3 regions of the Tardiphaga sp. 866_E4_N1_4 genome follow, and region 2 is predicted to be linked to each of the others. Evidence: predicted binding sites of a transcription regulator. Region 2 holds the regulator's gene; each other region holds the start of a gene.
The links. Region 2 encodes LexA, which represses DNA repair genes until DNA is damaged. Its sites were predicted from a motif close to TGTTCNNNNTGTGTTCNG; they were not measured.
Positions count from the first base shown of each region.

Region 1: the regulator LexA is predicted to act here: its motif matches at 2,553-2,570, upstream of AB8B20_RS23920 (DNA recombination protein RmuC).
Region 3: the regulator LexA is predicted to act here: its motif matches at 2,201-2,218, upstream of AB8B20_RS32210 (ImuA family protein).

Region 1 is NZ_CP197242.1:4,965,698-4,972,434, reverse strand. It holds gene AB8B20_RS23940 (phosphorylase family protein) at 1-140, shown strand, start outside; gene truA (tRNA pseudouridine(38-40) synthase TruA) at 137-877, opposite strand; gene fmt (methionyl-tRNA formyltransferase) at 877-1,809, opposite strand; gene def (peptide deformylase) at 1,848-2,369, opposite strand; gene AB8B20_RS23920 (DNA recombination protein RmuC) at 2,601-3,815, shown strand; gene AB8B20_RS23915 (GIY-YIG nuclease family protein) at 4,010-4,306, opposite strand; gene AB8B20_RS23910 (AmpG family muropeptide MFS transporter) at 4,540-5,907, shown strand; gene AB8B20_RS23905 (hypothetical protein) at 5,919-6,365, opposite strand; gene recR (recombination mediator RecR) at 6,382-6,737, opposite strand, start outside.
Region 2 is NZ_CP197242.1:399,912-406,648, forward strand. It holds gene AB8B20_RS02110 (ComEC/Rec2 family competence protein) at 1-2,025, shown strand, start outside; gene lexA (transcriptional repressor LexA) at 2,043-2,765, opposite strand; gene AB8B20_RS02120 (GNAT family N-acetyltransferase) at 3,069-3,638, opposite strand; gene AB8B20_RS02125 (Orn/Lys/Arg decarboxylase N-terminal domain-containing protein) at 3,660-6,017, opposite strand; gene AB8B20_RS02130 (molybdopterin molybdotransferase MoeA) at 6,176-6,737, opposite strand, start outside.
Region 3 is NZ_CP197242.1:6,771,162-6,777,898, reverse strand. It holds gene AB8B20_RS32215 (Y-family DNA polymerase) at 1-1,453, opposite strand, end outside; gene AB8B20_RS32210 (ImuA family protein) at 1,347-2,138, opposite strand; gene AB8B20_RS32205 (putative DNA modification/repair radical SAM protein) at 2,301-3,542, shown strand; gene AB8B20_RS32200 (UdgX family uracil-DNA binding protein) at 3,564-5,027, shown strand; gene cnbZ (2-amino-5-chloromuconate deaminase CnbZ) at 5,031-5,774, opposite strand; gene AB8B20_RS32190 (MexW/MexI family multidrug efflux RND transporter permease subunit) at 5,902-6,737, opposite strand, start outside.

The DNA of each region.
Region 1 (6,737 bases), 4.6 Mb from region 2:
GCCTGCGCCACGGCATTCCCTGGCGCGCCTTCAAGTTCATCACCGACGACGCCAATGATTTTGCGCATGAGCATTGGACGGCGAATGTCGCGAATGGACAGGATCTGTTCTGGAACGCGATGAAGGGCGTAAAGGTCTAGTAGTCGACCTTTACCAGATACAGCCCATCCGGCGGCGCCACGATGCCGCAGGCGCTGCGGTCCTTCGCGGCAAGCGCCGCAGCCAGATCGTCCGGCGTCCAGCGGCCGTTGCCGACCCAGACCAGTGAGCCAACCATCGAGCGCACCTGGCTGTGCAGGAACGAGCGTGCGGAGGTCGTGATAGTGATCGCCTCACCGTTCTGCACCACATCGAGCTGATCGAGCGTGCGGATCGGCGACTTGGCCTGGCATTCGGTATCGCGAAAGGTCGTGAAGTCGTGTCGACCGAGCAAACGCTTCGCAGCCTCGCTCATGGCAGCGACATCGAGCGGGCGCGGCACGCGCCAGACCCGGCCGGCATCGACGGCGAGGTTCGCGCGGCGATAGGTGATGCGATAGACATAGTGGCGTTTGATGGCCGAGAACCGCGCCTCGAAATCATCCGGCACGATATCAGCCGACAGCACGCCGACCGGGTGTGGCCGCAGATGGGCATTCATGCCATCGCGAAAGCGACCCGGCACCAGCACTTTCGGCACGTCGCAATGGGCGACCTGGCCGAGCGCATGGACGCCGGCATCGGTGCGACCGGCGCCATGGACGCGGATCGGCTCGCCGCAAATGGCCTCGGCGGCACGCTCCAGCGCGCCCTGTACGGTCAGCGTCGCGTTGGCCTGCACCTGCCATCCGGAAAATGGCGCGCCGTCATATTCGATGATCATCTTGTAGCGCGGCATCAGCCCACCTGCAGAGGCGGCTTCAGCGGCGTGCCACGCAGAAATTCACTGGCCTTCATCGGCTGCTTGCCGGCGCGCTGCAGATCGATGATGCGGATCGCGCCCTCGCCGCAGGCGATGGTGAGCTGATCGTCGATGATCTCGCCGGGCGCGCCCGCGCCCTTTGCAAGCTCGCAGCGCAGAACCTTCACGCGCACCGCCTCGCCCTCGATCGGCACTTCGCACCACGCGCCGGGAAACGGCGACAGGCCATGACAATGCCGAAGCACGTCGCGCGCCGGCTTCGACCAGTCGATCTTGGCCTCGGCCTTGTCGATCTTGGCCGCGTAGGTGACGCCGTCTGCGCTCTGCGGGGTCAGGCTCAGCCGTCCCCTTTCCAGCGCACCCATGGCCCGCACCATCAAGTCGGCACCAAGCGGCGCCAGCGCATCGTGCAGGTCCAGCGCCGTCATCGCATCGGTGATCGCCAGCCGCTCGGCCATGGCGACATCGCCGGTGTCGAGACCGACATCCATCTTCATCACCATGACGCCGCTCTCGGCGTCGCCTTCCATGATCGCGCGATTGATCGGCGCCGCACCGCGCCAGCGCGGCAACAGCGAGCCGTGCAGGTTGAAGCAGCCGAGCGGCGGCACATCGAGAATGTTCTGCGGCAGGATCATGCCATAGGCGACGACGACCGCAGCCTCGGCCTCATGCGACCGGAACTCGACTTCCGCCTCCGGCGTCCGCAGCGTTTTCGGCGTGAAGACGGGAATGCCGAGCCGTTCCGCCTCGCGCGCCACGGGCGTCGGCTGCAGCTTCATGCCACGGCCGGCGGGCTTTGCTTCGCGGGTATAGACCGCCACGATCTCATGGCCGTGGGCCACGAGTTCGAGCAGCGTCGGCACCGCGAAATCCGGCGTGCCCATGAAGATCAAACGAAGCGACATAGGTCGGAGCCGATCTGTTGCAGCGTTGCGCGGAGAAACTACTCCGCGCGCTTGGCGAGCTTGGTGAACTTCTTCAGCACGCGGTCGCGCTTCAGCTTCGAAAGGTAATCGACGAACAGCACGCCATTGAGATGGTCGATCTCGTGCTGAATGCAGGTCGCGAACAGGCCAGAAGCCTCTTCCTCGATGGTCTTGCCGTCGAGGTCCATATAGCGGATCCGTACCGTCGCCGGACGTTCCACTTCCTCGTAATATTCGGGGATCGACAGACAGCCCTCTTCATAGACCGAGAGCTCTTCCGAGGCCGAGATGACCTCCGGATTGATGAAGACACGCGGCTTCTTGCCGTCCTCCTCATCGTCCTTCTTGGCGATGTCCATGGTGATCAGCCGCAGCGGAACCGCGATCTGGATCGCCGCCAGCCCGATCCCGGGTGCGTCGTACATCGTCTCGAACATGTCGTCGGCGAGCTTGCGCACCTCTGACGTCACCTTCTCGACTGGTTTGGAGATCAGCCGCAACTGTTTGTCGGGCAGGATAATGATTTCACGAATGGCCATGGCGGCGATTTAATCTGCGCGCCGGTCCGGGTCAATCCGCTGGAAAAGCTGGACTTTGAAGGGCGTTAACTCACCGCTAACCATGAAAATTGAGGCGCGGTTAACCATGCCGGTTAAGGTCTGCTTAACCACATTTCTTAGGCTTGGCTTAACCAGGAAAATTCATTTTGCATTAACTATAAATGTTCCCTCTTCGTTCGCATGACCGACCGAATCGGCTACAAGGATGGGATGAACGAGATTCTTTTCATGATCGGCGACATGCCGGTCACCGCCGGTGTGGCATTGATGGGCTTCAGTGCTCTGGCGCTGGGTTTGCTGCTCACCATCGCCATCATCATCGCTCGCTCCGGTAGCCGCGGCGCCGCCATGGCCATGGCCCAGGCGATCCGCGCCGACGAACTGGAAGAACGCCTCAGCGAAGTGCTGAAAGCACAGAACGAAGCCACCGGCCGCGTCGACGCCATGGGCCAGGCCTTGGCCGGCCGTCAGGCCGACATGGCACGCGCGGTGTCCGAGCGGCTGGACTCGGTGACCCATCGCGTCGGCCAATCCATGGAACAGACCACCCGCAACACGATGGAAAGCCTGAGCGCGCTGCATGAGCGGCTGGGCATCATCGACAACGCCCACAAGAACCTCACGGACCTCACCTCGCAGGTGACGACCTTGCGTGACGTACTTGCCAACAAGCAGTCGCGTGGCGCGTTCGGTCAGGCGCGGATGGAAAGCATCGTCAAGGACGGCATGCCGAGCGGCGCCTATGCGTTCCAGCACACGCTATCGTCGGGCAAACGGCCGGACTGCGTGATCTTCCTGCCGGATCAGCGTCCACTGTGCATCGATGCGAAATTCCCTTTGGAGGCCGTCACGGCGCTGCATGACGCGCGCAGCGACGAGGAGAAGAAATACGCGGCGCAGCGCTTGCGCGCGGACGTGATGAAACATGTCACCGACATCGCCGAGAAGTATCTGGTGGCCGGCGAGACGCAGGATACGGCGCTGATGTTCGTGCCGTCGGAATCCGTCTATGCGGAAATCCATGACGGCTTCGACGACATCATCCAGAAGGCCTATCGCGCCCGCGTCGTGCTGGTTTCCCCCTCGCTGCTGATGCTGGCTATCCAGGTGATGCAGCAAATCCTGAAGGACGCGCGGATGCGCGACGCCGCCGACCAGATCCGCACCGAGGTACTGAATCTGGGCGACGACCTCACCCGGTTGCGCGATCGCGTGATGAAGCTGCAGACGCATTTCGGGCAAGCCAATGAGGACGTCCGCCAGATCCTGATCTCCGCCGACAAGATCGAGAAGCGCGCCGGCCGCATCGAGGAACTGGATTTCAGCAAGAGCGAGCCGGCGGCCGAGATAGCCCCGGCCATCGCGAAGACCGCCGCCCCCGACATGTTCGCGCCGCTGCCGCGCAAGCTGCAGGCGGGGGAATAGCTCCAGAACTCCAACTGTCATCGCCCGGCCGAGCGCGCAATTGCGCGCTTGGACCGGGCGATCCAGTATCCGACGGCGGTTGTAGTTTGCTATGAAGTATCAACGTTAAGGGCAGTGTATACTGGATCGCCCGGTCAAGCCGGGCGATAACAACTGAGAAAGTGGTGCCGAGAGGCAACTGAGTTATTGCGCCCTCACCGGCAGATGAGGGGATACAGATCGTCCCAATTGGGATTATCTTTCTCGATCAGTGCGATCTTCCATTCCCGCATCCACTTCTTGAGCCGCTTCTCGCGGTGCATGGCGTGTTCGATATTGTCGAAGCGTTCGTAGTAGACGAGCCGGTCGATGCCATAGGCCTTCGTGAATCCCTCTGCGGCTTTCGTTTTGTGTTCGTATACGCGGCGAATGAGATCGTTCGTCACGCCGATATAAAGCGTTCCGCCGATGTCGCTTGCCAGAATGTAGACGTAAAAGTTGTAGGCACGCATCGTCAGGACTCGCCACTGCCGTTGCACCAAACTCACTTGTCGTCACCCGGCTTGACCGGTTGACCCAGTATACACCGACCTTACGTTCGTACGACGCTGCCAAACACAACCAACGCCGGATACTGGATCGCCCGGTCCTAGCGCGCAATTGCGCGCCAGGCCGGGCGATGACAACCGAGGGGAAGGATACGAAGCCACAGGCCGCTTTCCCCCGAATCTGCTAACCCTTCCCCATGACCAGCGCGCCTGACTCGTCCGAAGCCGCCCTCGCCTTGAAACCCCGTGCCACCTGGCGCGAGAGCATGGCGGTGTATCTGCAGCCGCGGGTGCTGATCGTGCTGCTGCTTGGCCTGTCGTCGGGTCTGCCGCTTGCATTGTCCGGCTCGACGCTGCTGGTGTGGATGCGCGAATCCGGCGTCGATCTCGGTACCATCGGGTTGTTCGCCCTCGTCGGCACGCCCTACACGCTGAAATTCCTCTGGGCGCCGCTGGTCGACGCGCTGCACGTGCCATTCTTTACACGGCAGTTCGGTCGCCGCCGCGGCTGGCTGGTATTTTCACAGCTGCTGCTGATCGGCGCGATCCTGCTGCTGGCGCTGACCGATCCTGCACGTTCCCCGCTGTTCGTCGCCCTCGGCGCGCTACTGGTCGCCGCGATGTCGTCGACACAGGACATTGTCGTCGACGCGTTTCGTGTGGAGAGCCTGCCGGAGAGCGAACAGGCAGCCGGCATGGCGTCCTATGTCGCGGCCTATCGCATCGGCATGCTGATCTCCACCGCCGGCGTGCTGTTTCTGGTCAGCGCCTTCGAGAGCACCGGCATCGCGCGCTCCACCGCATGGATGTGGGGCTATGTGGCGATGGCTGCGATGGTGCTGATCGGCACGGTCACAGCGCTTGCGGCCACCGAGCCCGAGCAATCCGCGCAGGCCGAAGCCGCCACGCGCGGCGACAGCGCCTTCACGCGCGTGCTGCAGGCAGCGATCGGTGCGTTCTCCGAATTCCTGGCCCGTAAGGACGCCTGGGCCGCGCTGGCGTTCGTGGTGCTGTTCAAATTCACCGACGCATTTTCCGGCACCATGACGGCGCCGTTCGTGATCGATCTCGGCTTCACCCGCAACGACTATGCCGCCATCGTCAAAGGCGTCGGCCTTGCCGCCACGCTGATCGGCGGCTTCGCTGGAGGTTTTGTCGCGCGGCGCTATTCACTGGCGGCGAGCCTGTGGATCGGCGCTGTGTTGCAGGCGCTGTCCAACCTGGCATTCTCGTGGCTCGCCATCGTCGGCGTCAATCAATGGGCGCTGGCACTGGCCATCTCGGTCGAGAATTTCACCAGCGCCATCGGTACGGTGATCTTCGTCGCCTACCTTTCGGCGCTGTGCAAAAACCCGCTGCACACCGCCACGCAATATGCGCTGCTCACGGCGCTCGCTGCGGTGGGGCGGACCTATCTGTCGGCAGGTGCAGGTTACGTCGCGCAGGCGACGGGATGGCCGATGTTCTTCGTCATCAGCGTGGTGGTCGCGGTACCGAGCCTGATCTTGCTGATCTGGCTGCAGCGCCGCGCGCATTTCGAAATGCTGGGGCCAGTGCGGGTTTAACCGAAGCGAACTCAGTTCGGCTTCGTCACCACGCTCCATTTCGTCACCAGCGCTTCACTCATCTGCCCGGCCTGCTCGGCGCAGGTGACTTCAGCAACCTTGAGCGCAACTTCCTTGCCGACAAGCTTCTTCAGCTGCGTGGCCTGCACGTCATTGGCAACGACGATCTCGAACGTCTCAGGTCCGGTCTCAAGATTGCACAGCCCTGCAGGCGCCGGCAGCCGACGCGGCTCGCTGACCACTTGATACACATTGGTGCGCTTGCCCTTGGCATCGCGGCTGCGCATGGCGTTGAGCTGCCCGGTCAGCACATCGCCGATCTTCATCGTCTTCGGTGCCACCGGCGTCGCAGGCGCAGCCGGCGTTTCGGTCGCGCCGCTGGCGGCCGTAGCAAACAGGCCGGCCGCACAAATCGCAGCGGCCCAGGTCGGCAAAGCCTTCAAGTCATATCGTGTCATCAATGCTCTTCCAGTCTTAAAACAGCGTCCGCTGTCGCATTGCTGCCGACAGCGTGCCTTCGTCGAGATAATCGAGTTCACCACCAACCGGCACGCCATGTGCCAGCCGCGTCACCTTCACATTGGCCTCCTGCAGGAGGTCGGTGATGTAATGTGCCGTGGTCTGCCCATCAACCGTCGCATTCAGCGCCAGGATGATTTCGCTCACCTCTGAATCATGCGCACGTGACACCAGCGCGTCGATGGTCAGATCCTGCGGGCCGACGCCGTCGAGCGGCGACAGCGTTGCACCCAATACATGATACTTGCCCGTCGTCGCATGGGCGCGTTCGAGCGCCCACAAGTCTGCGACATCGGCGACCACCACGATGG
Region 2 (6,737 bases):
GCTGGCCTTCTTTGCGTGGCTGCGTTTTTGCTGCGGCGACAACGATGGTTTCCCTTGATCTTGCTCATTGCGGCCATCGCGGCCGGCTTTGCGATGGGGGCCATGAAAACCGCGCGCGTGGCTCATGAGGTTCTGGCGAAGCCGCTCTATTCCGTCGCGCTTACCGGCTTCGTCGAAACGCACGAGGAACGGGAGCGCACGGATCGCTTCGTGCTGCGCGTTGCCACGATGGACAGCCCGCGCGCCGCACCGAAGCTCGCCCGTGTGCGGCTGTCGGTGAAGAAGGGCACGGCGCCTGTCGTCGGCAGCTTCGTCGAATTGAAGGCAAGGCTGCAGCCGCCGCTGTCGCCGCTCCGGCCAGGGAGTTACGACTTTGGCCGCGATCTGTATTTCCAGGGGATCGGCGCATCAGGCTTCGTGATGGGCGGCATTAAGGCGGTCGATCCGCCGATACAGCCGGGTGTGGCGCTACGCTATTCAGCGACCATGCAGGGTCTGCGCGACGCCATCGACGCGCGGATCCGCACCGTGCTCTCGGGCGATAGCCGCGCCATTGCCACGGCGCTGCTCACGGGCCGCCGCGATGCGATTTCGGCTGACGTCAATGATGCGATGTTCATCTCCGGCCTCGGTCATGTGTTGTCGATCTCTGGCTATCACATGGCCGTTGTCGCCGGCGTGGTGTTCTTTGCGATACGCGCACTGCTGGCACTGATCCCTGTCCTGACGGTGACATTCCCGATCAAGAAAGTCGCAGCGGCTGCGGCGTTATTCGCAGCACTGTTCTATTTGCTGCTGTCAGGTGCCGAAGTCGCGACACAGAGATCCTTTTTCATGACGGCCGTTGTGTTGATGGCAGTCATGGTCGATCGCCGGGCGGTGACGTTCCGTACGCTGGCGGTGGCAGCAATGGTTGTGCTGATCGTGGCGCCGGAAGCACTGGTGCATCCGAGTTTTCAGATGTCATTCGCGGCGACGCTGGGGCTGGTCGCATTGGTGCAGATAGGCATGCCCGCGCTGTTTGCCTCGCCCGATCATTCCGCGACCGCGCGCGTGGCGCTATGGGGCGGACGCGAGATCGCGATGCTCGTACTGGCTTCGCTGGTCGCGGGCCTTGCCACCACGCCCTATGCCGCATTTCATTTCCATCGCGTCACGCCTTATGGCGTCGTCGCCAATCTCCTGGCGATGCCGGTGGTCTCGGCACTGGTTATGCCGACGGGTATTCTCGGTTTGGTGGCCATGCCGTTTGGCTTTGACGGTGTGTTCTGGCGGCTGATGGATGTCGGCATCCAGTGGATGATTGTCGTCACGCAATGGGTGGCAGCCTTGCCCGGCGCCATCGGCCGGATGCCGGCCTTCGGGACGGGACCGCTGATATCAGCCAGTATCGGCATCATCGTGCTGGGATTGCTGCGCACGCCGTTGCGCCTCGCAGGGCTTGGTGTGCTTGCGCTCTCGATTGTCTGGGCGTTGCTGGTCAAGCAGCCGGATGTCCTGATTTCGGGTGACGGTCACAGCGTTGCGGTACGGGGCAGGGAGGGGCGCCTGCATATGATGCGCAGCGCCAAGGATGCGTTTCTCACGAAGGAGTGGCTTGCCGGTGATGCCGACGCCCGGCTGCCAACGGATGCCTCCCTCAGCCACGGTGTGTCCTGCGACCGCGACGGGTGCATCGCGGCGCTGGCCGATGGCGCTTTGGTGGCGCTGGTTTTACAGCCGGATGCATTCACAGATGATTGCGAGAAAGCGGCACTCATCATCACAACGAGACAATCGCCGAGGGATTGCAGGGCGCTGGTGATCGATCAGGATCGCTTGCAACGAAATGGTGCGGTGAGCCTGCAGCGAACCGCGAACGGCTTTACCATCGATGCCGTGCGCCCGCGTGGCCTGGACCGCCCGTGGTCGCGCGCCATCCCCGATGAGCCCCAGCACGATCTGATCCAGAACAGTCGCACGCCACAAAACCGGCCGGTGGATGCGACGCCGGCGGAAACCGATCTTCAACCCGAAGATCAGTAATCCGCCGAGGCGCAATCTCAGTAGCGGCGATACAGGCCGATCAGCTTGCCCTGAATGCGCACCCGGTTGGGCGGCAGGATGCGGACCTCGTAGGCGTCGTTGGCGGGCTCCAGCGCGATCGACGCGCCGCGGCGGCGGAAGCGCTTCAACGTGGCTTCCTCGTCGTCGATCAGGGCCACCACGATGTCGCCGGTGTCGGCGCTCTCGTTGCGCTGGATCAGCACGGTATCGCCATCGAGAATGCCGGCGTCCTGCATGGAATCGCCGCGCACTTCGAGCGCGTAATGTTCGCCGGAGCCGAGCATGTCCGCGGGCATGCTGATGGTGTGGCTGCGGGTCTGCAGCGCCTCGATCGGCGTACCTGCCGCGATCCGGCCCATGACCGGGATAGCAACCGTGCGGCCATTGTCATCATCGCCGCTGTTGCTGGCGATGCTGGCGGCCGAACGCACCTTGCCAAGCGTGCCTTCGATGACGCTGGGCGTGAAGCCGCGGCGCCCGGTGCCGCCGGTGACCGGCGCGCCGAGCTCTGGCAGCTTGATGACTTCGATGGCACGGGCGCGGTTGGGCAGACGGCGTATGAAGCCGCGTTCTTCCAGCGCCGTGATCAGACGATGGATGCCGGACTTCGAGCGCAGGTCGAGCGCATCCTTCATCTCGTCGAAGGAGGGCGGGACGCCGGCTTCCTTCAGCCGTTGATCGATGAATCGCAGGAGTTCGTATTGTTTGCGCGTGAGCATCTGAAGCCATCCTCAGTTGACGGTGTCGGCCGCCGCGTGCGTTTCAAAGGGCCTTCGAACAGTGAGCCTCAATCCTGAGACGATCGTTCGAAGATCGGTTGCGCGAGTTCGGGCACTCTCAAACTACTCAAAGCCACAGAATCTCGAAACAAATCATGAACGAACACTATATGTTCCATATGTGTTCTGCAATGCTTAATTTGCCGTCAACAGAACGCACGTTGAGCGAGGTTTTGAGGAGGCTGTTCCTCACCAGTCGTCGATCCTCGACGGACATGGAAAATGCTTCCGCGGTCGCTTGGGCTACGCGGACGTCATGCGCCCAATGGGCGGCGGCGGAGTCGTGGAGCCGGTCGCCAGCGAGCGCTGAACCATGATCGTGTCGGCCCAGCGGCCCGAGCGATAGGCGACGCCGGGCAGCAAGCCGACGCGGGCAAAGCCGAAGCTCTCATGCAAGCCGAGCGAGGCCGTGTTGTCGGCATCGATATAGCCGATGATCTGCCGGAAGCCGGCCGCCGCGCACACGTCGATGAGTTCGCGCATCAACAGCCGGCCGATGCCCCGGCCGACATGTCCGTGGTGGATATAGATCGAATGCTTGACCGTGTAGCGATAGGCCGGTCGCTTGCGGAACAGCACCACATAGGCATAGCCGACGACCTCGCCGCCTTGCGTGGCGACGAGGTGCGGGAACCGTTTGCTGCGCAGGTTCTTACGCCGGTCTCTGAGATCGTCAGGCTGCGGCGTGTCGGCGTCGCTGACGCCTTCCTCGACGCCTTGCCGGATGTGCCGGCGATAGATCGCCAGCATGGCATCGACGTCGGTGTCGCGTGATGGTCGGATGACGACCGGCTGTTCGAGTTCCGTTGGCAAATCAGGCTCCTTACGTGCTCCCTATTCGGAGACCACGTAAGTGTAAAGTCGGATCCGGCCATTGGCGTCGACCTTGCGGTAGATGCCCTGGATTTCGACGTCGAAGCCCGGGAAGGTGTTGAAGCAGGTCTCGAACATCCTGAGATAATCGATCATCGGCTTTGACCGTTCAGTGAGCCGTTCTCCGGGGACGATCGTGGCGATGCCGGGCGGGTAGACCACGAACGGCGTCGTCGCGACGCGCCCGAAGATCTCATCGATCGGGAGGTAATCGACGTCGTTGCGCACCAGACAGCGCGCAGCATCATGGGGCGACATGGCGATCTCCGGCAGATGGTCAGCGGAGAATTGCCTGGTCTGAAGTTCGCTCACATTGGCCTCGCGGAAGAACCGCTGCATGTCGCCGCACAGATCGCGCAGGCGTATGCCCGCATAACGCGCCGGCCTGCGCCTGGCGAATTCGGGGATGACGTCTTCCAGCAGCGCGTTGTCGTCATGAAACTTCTTGAAGGCGACAAGGCCCGATATCAGCGTGCCGGCCTTGCTGGCTTCCACGCCGGGCGTCAGCAGGAAGAGCAGCGAGTTGAGATCGTTCTTCTCCGGCACGATGCGATTTTCGCGCAGGAACTGCGCGACCACGGGCGCGGGGATGCCGTGTTCCGCATAGCCGCCGGTGGTGCGGTCGAAGCCGGGTGTCAGTACCGTCAGCTTGTTGGGATCGGTCATGGTGAAACCGGCTTCCATGCCGGGGAAGCCATGCCAGGCGGCGTCAGGCGCGAGCTGCCAATAAGCCGGATTGGTGGCCAGCTGGTCAGTGCCGATGCTTTCCCACGGCACATTGTGAACAGCACCTTCGCTGGCTGCGTCGGGAATCGCGACGCGCTCGGGCACGAAGGGTTCGAAGAACCAGCGACGCTCGGCGCGGGTTTCCTTCTCCTCGAATTCGCGGCGCACCGCGCGCATCTTCTTGCGCAGTTCGATGCCGAGCCGGATCGTATCGTCCCACAACACTTCGCCGGAGCGGCCCTTCATCATCTGCGCGCCGACATCCAATGATGCGAACAGCGGATAGAACGGCGAGGTCGAGGCGTGCTGCATGAAGCTTTCGTTGAAGCGCCGGTGCTCGACGCGGCGCTTCTGGCCGCGGATGTGGCGATCCTTCATGTGGATCTGCGACGCCTGAGAGAAGCTCGCGAGCTGCTTGTGGGTCGACTGCGTCGCGATGATACCCGGCGAATCCGGGCCGAGGTCCTTGAGTCCCATGGCGAACCGGCCGGCATAGAGCGGGTGGAATTTCATGAAACCCGCCCAGGCTTCGTCGAACAGGATGTAATCGCAGAGATGGCCGATGCGCGCGATGATCATCTCGGCGCTGTAGATGGTGCCGTCATAGGTGCACTGTTCGACCACGGCGACGCGGAACGGGCGTGGACGCTTCCAGGCCTCGGGATCCGTGACCAGCGGATTGATACGGATGCGCTCGCGCAGCGCGTCCTCGTCGAGCGCGTCCCAGTTCATCGGGCCGATCAGGCCCCAGGGATTGCGCGTCGTCGGCACATAGATCGGCACACCGCCTGAAATCATCAACGCGCCGTGCAAAGCCGCCTTGTGATTGTTGCGATCGAACAGCACCAGATCGCCATCGGTAACCAGAGCCGATAGCGCGACCTTGTTGGAGGTCGAGGTGCCGTTGAGCACGAAATAGGTTTTCTCCGCGCCAAAAATCTGCGCGGCTTCCTTCTGCGCCTGCAGCGCAGGGCCCTCATGGGTCAGAAGATCGCCGAGATCGAGCACCGAGTTGTCGAGGTCGTCGCGAAACACGGCTTCGCCGAGATGTTCCATGAACACCCGCCCGATCGGGCTGCGGCTGTAGAACACGCCGCCATTGTGCCCGGGGCAGGTCCAGAGCTGGTTGCCTTCCTCGGCATAGTCGACCAAAGCGCCGAAGAACGGCGTCTTCAGCGTCTCGGCATATTGCTTCAATCGGCTGATGAGATTCTTGGCGATGAACGGCGGTGTTTCCTCCGACAGGAAGACATAGCCGTCGATGAAATCGAGCACCTCGACCGGGACGTCTTCAAACCGCTTGCGACGGATCAGCAGGATGATGGGGAAATCGAGGCCCCGTTTGCGCATCAGGTTGATCAGCGCCGCGGTCTTGCCTTCGAGGCCCTTCTTGCCCCAGTCGACCACCATGCAGCCGATCGCCGCGTCGGTCTGGACCGCGATCGTTGCGTCTTCGAGCTTGCGCGCCTTGACGACCTCGAAGCCGGAACGCTCGATCTCATCGACGATCTGATTGAGGCGAATGCCCTCGAGATCGTCGGCGTCGAATGTTGGCATCGCAAACAGGAAATTGAAGCGTTTGAAATAGTCCATTTGTGCACCGATCTTGTTTCGCTGCGATGTCTCGCTGCGTTACGTGACAATTCAGTGACTGAAGCCGCGTTAAGGTATCTCAGTCAGAAAAAAGCTCAGAGAACATGCCGCGCGGCGGAAGTTCCGGTGGCCCGGCATCCCATCGCGCATCTCGGCCTTTAAACAGGCAGTCGCATGATCGCGCAGGAATCACCAGCGGCGGCGGCGGGAGCGAATGGCTTGCGGATCAGAAGTCCTTCGGCAACAGCCAGATTTCCTAGCAGCGACGAGTCCTGTTTCATCACCGGCGTCGCCACCACGGTGCCGTCGGCGCGGGTTTCCAGACGCGTGCGCAGATAGTCCTCGCGCTGGTCGTTGGCGGCGAGGTGGCGGCCGAGCACCGCGGGTTCGAGCGCGTGAGCGACCTCGTTTCGGCCGGACAGCGCGCGCAGCAGCGGCACCATGAACAGGAAGCCGCAGACATAGGACGAGACGGGATTGCCGGGCAGGCCGATCACGCGCATGCCCTGGCGGCGTCCGTGCATCATCGGCTTGCCGGGCCGCATGGCGATGCGCCAGAACGCCATCTCGACGCCGGCATTGATCAGGGATTGCTGCACGAGGTCGTGGTCGCCGACCGACGCACCGCCGGTGGTGATCAGCACGTCGGCCTTCAGGTCGATCGCGCGCTGAATGGCCGATGTGGTCGCCTCCACCGTATCGACGGCGATACCGAGATCG
Region 3 (6,737 bases), 6.4 Mb from region 2:
GCGTGGGCTTCGCCTCCTGCGAACGCCACCACTCCATCGACACACGCTCCGGGCCTTCCACATGAACTACGTTGTGAGACACCCGTCGCCAGGTGAATTTCTTCGGTGGCTTGTCTGGAAACTCCGCGAGCGGAACATCGATCAGTTCGGGCTGCTCGAACAACCGTAACGGCCGCAAAGGCGGCTCGTCTTCACGTACCGGCCATGCTGCCTGCATGGCGGCAGCCAGATGATGCTGTGCCGGCACACCCAGCATGGCGCGTTCCGGAATGTGACTCTCGACGGGCAGATAAACCAGCACACGCCGCGGCCCGATCCGCGCAGCAATACGGTCGATCAGGTCGGCCAGTTCATCGTTCGCATGCACATTGGCATCGAGGTCGCGCTGCTGCTGCACAACGATTTCCGTGCGGCTGGCCGAAAGGCGGATCATATCGAAGCCGAAACCGGGATCGAGCGGATCGGCAATCGCGTCCAGTCGCTCGCGGAACAACCGGTCGATCACCTCGCCCTTGCTCACCGGCTGGCCGGTTTCCGCCGTGATCACGCGCACTGCGCCATCGGTGCGGAAGAACGCCGCTTCCAGCCGTCGCGCGCCCTTGCCCTGCCTGTCCATCGCATCGATCAGCGTGCGTGCCAGCTTGGCCAGTGTCAGCGTAATCACGCCATCGGTGGCAATCGGTTCGGCGAAACGTTGCTCGACGATATAATCCGGCAGCGGCTTGCGCGGCGAGATCGGCGCATCGCTGTGCCCCAGCGCCTGTTCCAGCAGCGTCGTGAATTCCGCACCGAAACGTGCGGTGATTTCGGGGCGCGAGCGCGAGGCGACATCGCCGATGGTCTTCAAGCCGGCGCGGCGCAATCCACGGATGATTGCCTCATCGGCGCCGAGCGTGAACAGCGGCAGCGGCCTCACTGCCTTGGCCTCCTCGCCCGCGGCGATGATCCGGCCATGTGCATATCGACTGAGCGTGCGTGCACATGTCGATGTCCCCGCAATCGCTGCACTGACAATAAAACCCTGTCGCAACAGCGCCGCGCAGAGCTGCTTCATCAGTGCGGCCTCGCCACCGAACAGATGGGCACAGCCGGTGATGTCGAGAAACAGACCATGCGGCAGATCCAGCGCCACGAGTGGCGTGAAGCGGTCGCACCAATCGGCAATGTCGGTCAGTACCTGCGTATCGGCAACAGGATCAGCATCGAACACCTGAATGTCCGGACAGACCGCACGGGCATTGGCGAGCGGCAGACCTGGTTCAAGGCCGAGCTTCGCCGCGGCATCGTCCAGCGCGGAAATCTGCAGCGCATTGCTTTGCTTGGCGACGACAATACTTGCTTGCAGATTAGCTGGCGCGCCGTTGCGCGCGAGCTGACGTTTGATGCGGTCGGTTGGCAGGCGCGGCAGCCACAGGCTGAGGATGCGCCGATGTGTCACGGAAAACGCACTCATCACACTTCCATTCCATGATCCATTGCCCGTTCGGGCCGTGACGATTTCGAACCAGTTGTACGTCGAGCATGGGCGCGCCCCATGATTGCCAGGGCTTGAATGGCGGCGAATGCGCGGAGCGGATGATCCAGCGCGTCTCTGCCGTACTCGAGGCCGGAACGCCTGCAGTCCGCAGCAACAGGCACGTGACGCCGGAGCCGCGCGCTGCCAGCGTGAGCTTGCGGCTGGCGACCATGTCGAACTGCTTGCTGTCGCCCCAGGTCTCCAGCACGACGCTGCCCAGCGCATCGCAGGCCAGCGCATCAGCCGTGGTCCGCAATGCCGTCTCCACATCGGGCGCGCGCACGGTGACCAGCAAGCGCGGATCGAGACCGAGTTCCCGCCAGCCGCTCATGGCCAGCGCGCCGCATTCGCGTTTGGAGAAATCCTGCCGGATCCACAGCAGCGGCCGCTTTGCCGAGACACGATGCGCGAGGCCGGCGACAAAGCCCGTGGCTGCCGCGCTGTAACGACCTTCGGCGAACACCTCATGCATGGTGCCACGTGCGAGGCCGCCTTGCAGCGCCGCGTCCGCCTCGGCATGACCGAGCGACACGCGATCCGGCGCATAGGTATCGCTGTGGGTCTCGATGCGTTCGATGCTCCCGCGCAATTGCGCGAGCGTGGTCATGCGTGCGCCGGTCATGCGCCGCTCCTCGAAATTGTTTTGCCGTAGCGGGTTTTTAGTGAACCCATTGCCGGCCCATTTGTTCATGATATGTTCTAATATAAAGCTAAGATGGCAAGCCGAGTCAATCGGGATCATCAGCCACTTTTTTAGCATTTGAAATCAAAGGGATTTTTGAACATGGACGTGAAACGCAAGCTGGAGATCCTGGCAGATGCCGCGAAATACGACGCGTCCTGTGCGTCCAGCGGCACCGAGAAACGGAACTCCCGCGACGGCAAAGGCATCGGCTCGACCGATGCAGGCATGGGGATCTGTCATTCCTATGCGCCGGACGGCCGCTGCATCTCGCTGCTGAAGATCCTGCTCACCAATGCCTGCAATTACGATTGTCTTTATTGCGTCAACCGGGCTTCCAGCAATGTGACGCGCGCCCGCTTCACCGTCGACGAAGTGGTACAACTGACGCTGGATTTCTATCGGCGCAATTACATCGAGGGGCTGTTTCTTTCCTCGGGCATCATCCGCAGCGCCGATTACACGATGGAACAGGTTGTCGCCGTCGCGCGAAAACTGCGCGAGGAGCATCACTTCCGCGGCTATATCCACCTCAAGACCATTCCGGAAGCCGACGATGCGCTGATCACCGAGGCCGGCAAATATGCCGACCGGCTCTCCATCAATATCGAGGTGCCCGAGGAGGACAGTTTGGCGAAGCTGGCGCCGGAGAAAGACGTCCGCGCCATTCGTCGCACCATGGGTCGATTGCGGTTGAAGCTCGATGAAGCCCGCGAAGAACGCAAGCCGACGCCGCGCGGCAAGGTCGGGCCGCGTTTTGCGCCGGCCGGCCAGAGCACGCAGATGATCGTCGGCGCCGACAGCGCCAATGATTCAACCATCATTCGCACCTCGGCCAATCTGTACGGGTCCTACAATCTCAAGCGTGTCTATTATTCCGCCTTCAGCCCGATCCCCGACGCGAGCCGTTCGCTGCCGCTGCGCGCCCCGCCGCTGATCCGCGAGCATCGGCTATACCAAGCCGATTGGCTGATGCGCTTCTACGGCTTCGACGCCGACGAGATCGTCGATGACAATGACGGCATGCTGTCGCTGGACATGGATCCGAAGCTCGCCTGGGCGCTGCGCCACCGCGACCGTTTCCCGCTCGACGTCAACCGCGCCAGCCGCGAAGACCTTTTGCGCGTGCCCGGTTTCGGCGCCAAGGCCGTGCAGCGGATCATCGAAACGCGCCGCATCTCGTCGATCCGCGTCGGTGATCTCGCCCGGCTGCATATTCCGCGGAACAAGGCACTGCCTTTCATCGTTCTTCCGGATCATCGGCCCGCCGTGAATTTGCTGGACAGCGCGAGGCTGGCGGAGCGGTTCAAACCGAAGGCAACCCAATTGGGATTTGGATTCTAGAATTTCATTTCAGGAGACCCGATGCACAGTATCGTGCTGGAGAGCGACACCGATTTCGAAGGCTGGCGCAGGGCGGCACGCAAACTGGCGCTCAACAACATTGCCCCCGGCGATGTGACATGGACGATTGCAGGCGCCGAGCCTGAATTGTTTTCTGCCTCGCCAGCAACGTCGCTATCCGACGCTGCAAAAGGCACGTTCAACGTTCCGGCCAAATTCGTCGAACTCGCCGAAACTGCGATCCTGCATCGCGATCCCGAACGCTTCGCCCTGCTCTATCGTTTGCTATGGCGGCTGCGCGACAATCCCGATCTGATCCATGTCGCGATCGATTCCGACATCGCGAAATTGCAGGCGATGGCCAATGCTGTCCGGCGCGACGAGCACAAGATGCATGCTTTCGTGCGGTTTCGCGAAATCGGCCGCGAGCCGAAGTCGCATTTCGTCGCCTGGTTCGAGCCCGAACATCACATCGTCGAACTCGCCGCGCCGTTCTTCGCGCGGCGCTTTGCCGACATGGCGTGGTCGATCCTGACGCCGGATCTCAGCGCGCATTGGGACGGCCACGCGATTTCCATCACGCCCGGCGTCAGCAAGGCGGATGCGCCGACCAAGGATCGGCTCGAAGAGGTGTGGCTGACCTATTACGCCAACATCTTCAATCCGGCGCGGTTGAAGACCAAGGCGATGCAGAACGAGATGCCGAAGAAATACTGGCGCAATCTGCCCGAAGCCGCACTGATCAAACCGCTGATCGCGCGAGCTGAACGCATCACAGGTGACATGATCGCGGCAGAAGCCAGAGCGCCAAAAAAACCGCAACGTCGGGAGGAAACGATGGTCAAGTCGCATACAACCAAAATGGCCGAACATACCGGGAAGGAAAATCTTGCCGCATTGCGCGACGAAGCCGCCGATTGCCGTGCCTGCCATTTGTGGAAGGATGCGACGCAAACCGTGTTCGGCGAAGGCCCGCAGCATGCTTCTGTGATGATGGTCGGCGAACAGCCCGGCGACAAGGAAGACCTTGCCGGCAAGCCGTTCGTCGGACCGGCCGGGCAGATGCTCGACAAGGCGCTGAAGGAAGCCGGCATTGTCAGGGACAAGGTCTATGTCACCAATGCCGTGAAGCACTTCAAATTCGTGCCACGTGGAAAATTCCGTCTGCACCAGAAGCCAGCAACGCCGGAAATCAAGGCGTGCCGTCCCTGGTATGAGCGCGAAAAAGCGTCCGTGAAACCCGAGCTCGTCGTCGCGATGGGCGCGACAGCCGCGCAAAGCGTGCTCGGCAAGATCACGCCGATCGGCAAGACGCGTGGCCGGATCATCGAGGCTGATGATGGCACACAGGTTCTCGTGACCGTGCATCCATCCTATCTGCTACGATTGCCCGACGAGGACGCCAGAGCGCGTGAATATGCGCACTTCGTCGACGATCTGCGGATCGTCGCCGCGCATCTCAGCAAATCAGCGCGCGCTGCCTGACGGTCAGATCACGAATTCACGCATCACACGCCGCGTATCCATCTCGAATTCGAGATCGACCACCGGCGGCCGCGCAAAATGCCAGGTCATGCCCTGCCGCGACGCACCGCGCTTGACCAGTTCATCGGCCACCACGGGATGGAAATCCTGTACCGTGTAGATCTGCGTCGCGGTGGTGTCCTTCCATGAGAATCCGAATTCGCCCAGGCGCTCCTCCATATTGCTCATGGTCATTCGCGTTTTCTCCCGGAATGCGTCCGGCGAGGTCTCGCGATAGCGCGTGATACGCTCGGGATATGCTCCAGGTCCACCGCGCGCTTCAGCGCCACCCGCAATCACGAAAGTCGGCTTGGCGCCGAGCGACGGCCGCGTGAACGAGAACGCGTAAAACGACGGTTCACTCGGCGGATCGATCTCGAGGCACACATTGCTGCGCGCGACGGGATTGTTCGTGCCGTCGAAGATGCCCCATTCAGCAAGCGTCTTGACATAGTGCTCGTTGAACTTCCGGAAGCCAGCTTCGTCGACCACTGCAGGCGAGCGCAGTTCGCAGGCGCAGAACGATGTCAGCGGGCGATCGGCCGCGAGAATGTAATCGGCAATACGCGCAAACCCATCGGCCAATGGCAGCCATGTGTCGAAACGAACGCGCTCGATCTCGAAATCGGCATTGGCGGCAACGCCGCTGGAATACTGAAACACTGCGGGAATATAGCGATAATTGCCGGCCGGAAAATCGCGCGTCATGGGATGGGTCCTGTGGGGGCCCATGCGGGCCGCCAAACGACAATGGCGGACCGCATGAAGCGATCCGCCATCCAACCTCAAACCATGCGGCCCCGCAAGCTCAGCTTCGCAATCCGCGTCCGTGCGATCAGGCCGTCCGCGTGTGCTCCAGATCGAAGTCCGCGATCTGCTTGGCACGTTCCGTTTCCTTGCCGGCGCGGTGATCGGTAGCGATGGCGACATACACCGCAGGCAGCACGAACAACGTGAACAGCGTGCCGATCATCATGCCGGAGACGACGACGAGGCCGATCGAGAAGCGACTCGCTGCACCTGCCCCCGCAGCGGTGAGCAACGGCAACAGGCCGGTGACCATCGCCGCCGTGGTCATCAGGATCGGACGCAGACGCACGCGGGCGGCCATCTCGATAGCGGAACGACGATCGAGACCTTCCTTGAGCTGCAGTTCGTTGGCGAACTCCACCATCAGGATGCCGTGTTTCGAAATCAGGCCCACCAGCGTCAGCAAGCCGACCTGCGTGTAGATGTTGATCGTCGCCAGACCGAAAAACAGCGGGATCAGCGCACCCAGGATCGCCATCGGCACCGTGATCATGATCACCAGCGGATCGCGCAGACTTTCGAACTGCGCCGCCAGCACCAGGAAGATGATGATCAGCGCGAAGCCGAACGCCACCGCGAGCTGGTTGCCTTCCTGCACATACTGCCGGGAATCCGCGAGATAATCGTGGTTGAAACCCGACGGCAACTGCTTGGCGGCGCCCTCGAGGAAGTCGACCGCCTGGCCTACCGTCACGCCCGGCATCGGCACGGCCTGGAAGGTCGCCGAGTTCAGCTGGTTGTAATGCGACAGGGCATTCGGATTGGTCCCGGTCTCGACCTTGACCAGCGTCGATAGCGGCACCTGCTGGCCCGTGGTCGTCGGCACATAATAGTTCGCCAGCGAATCCTGCGAGAGCCGCA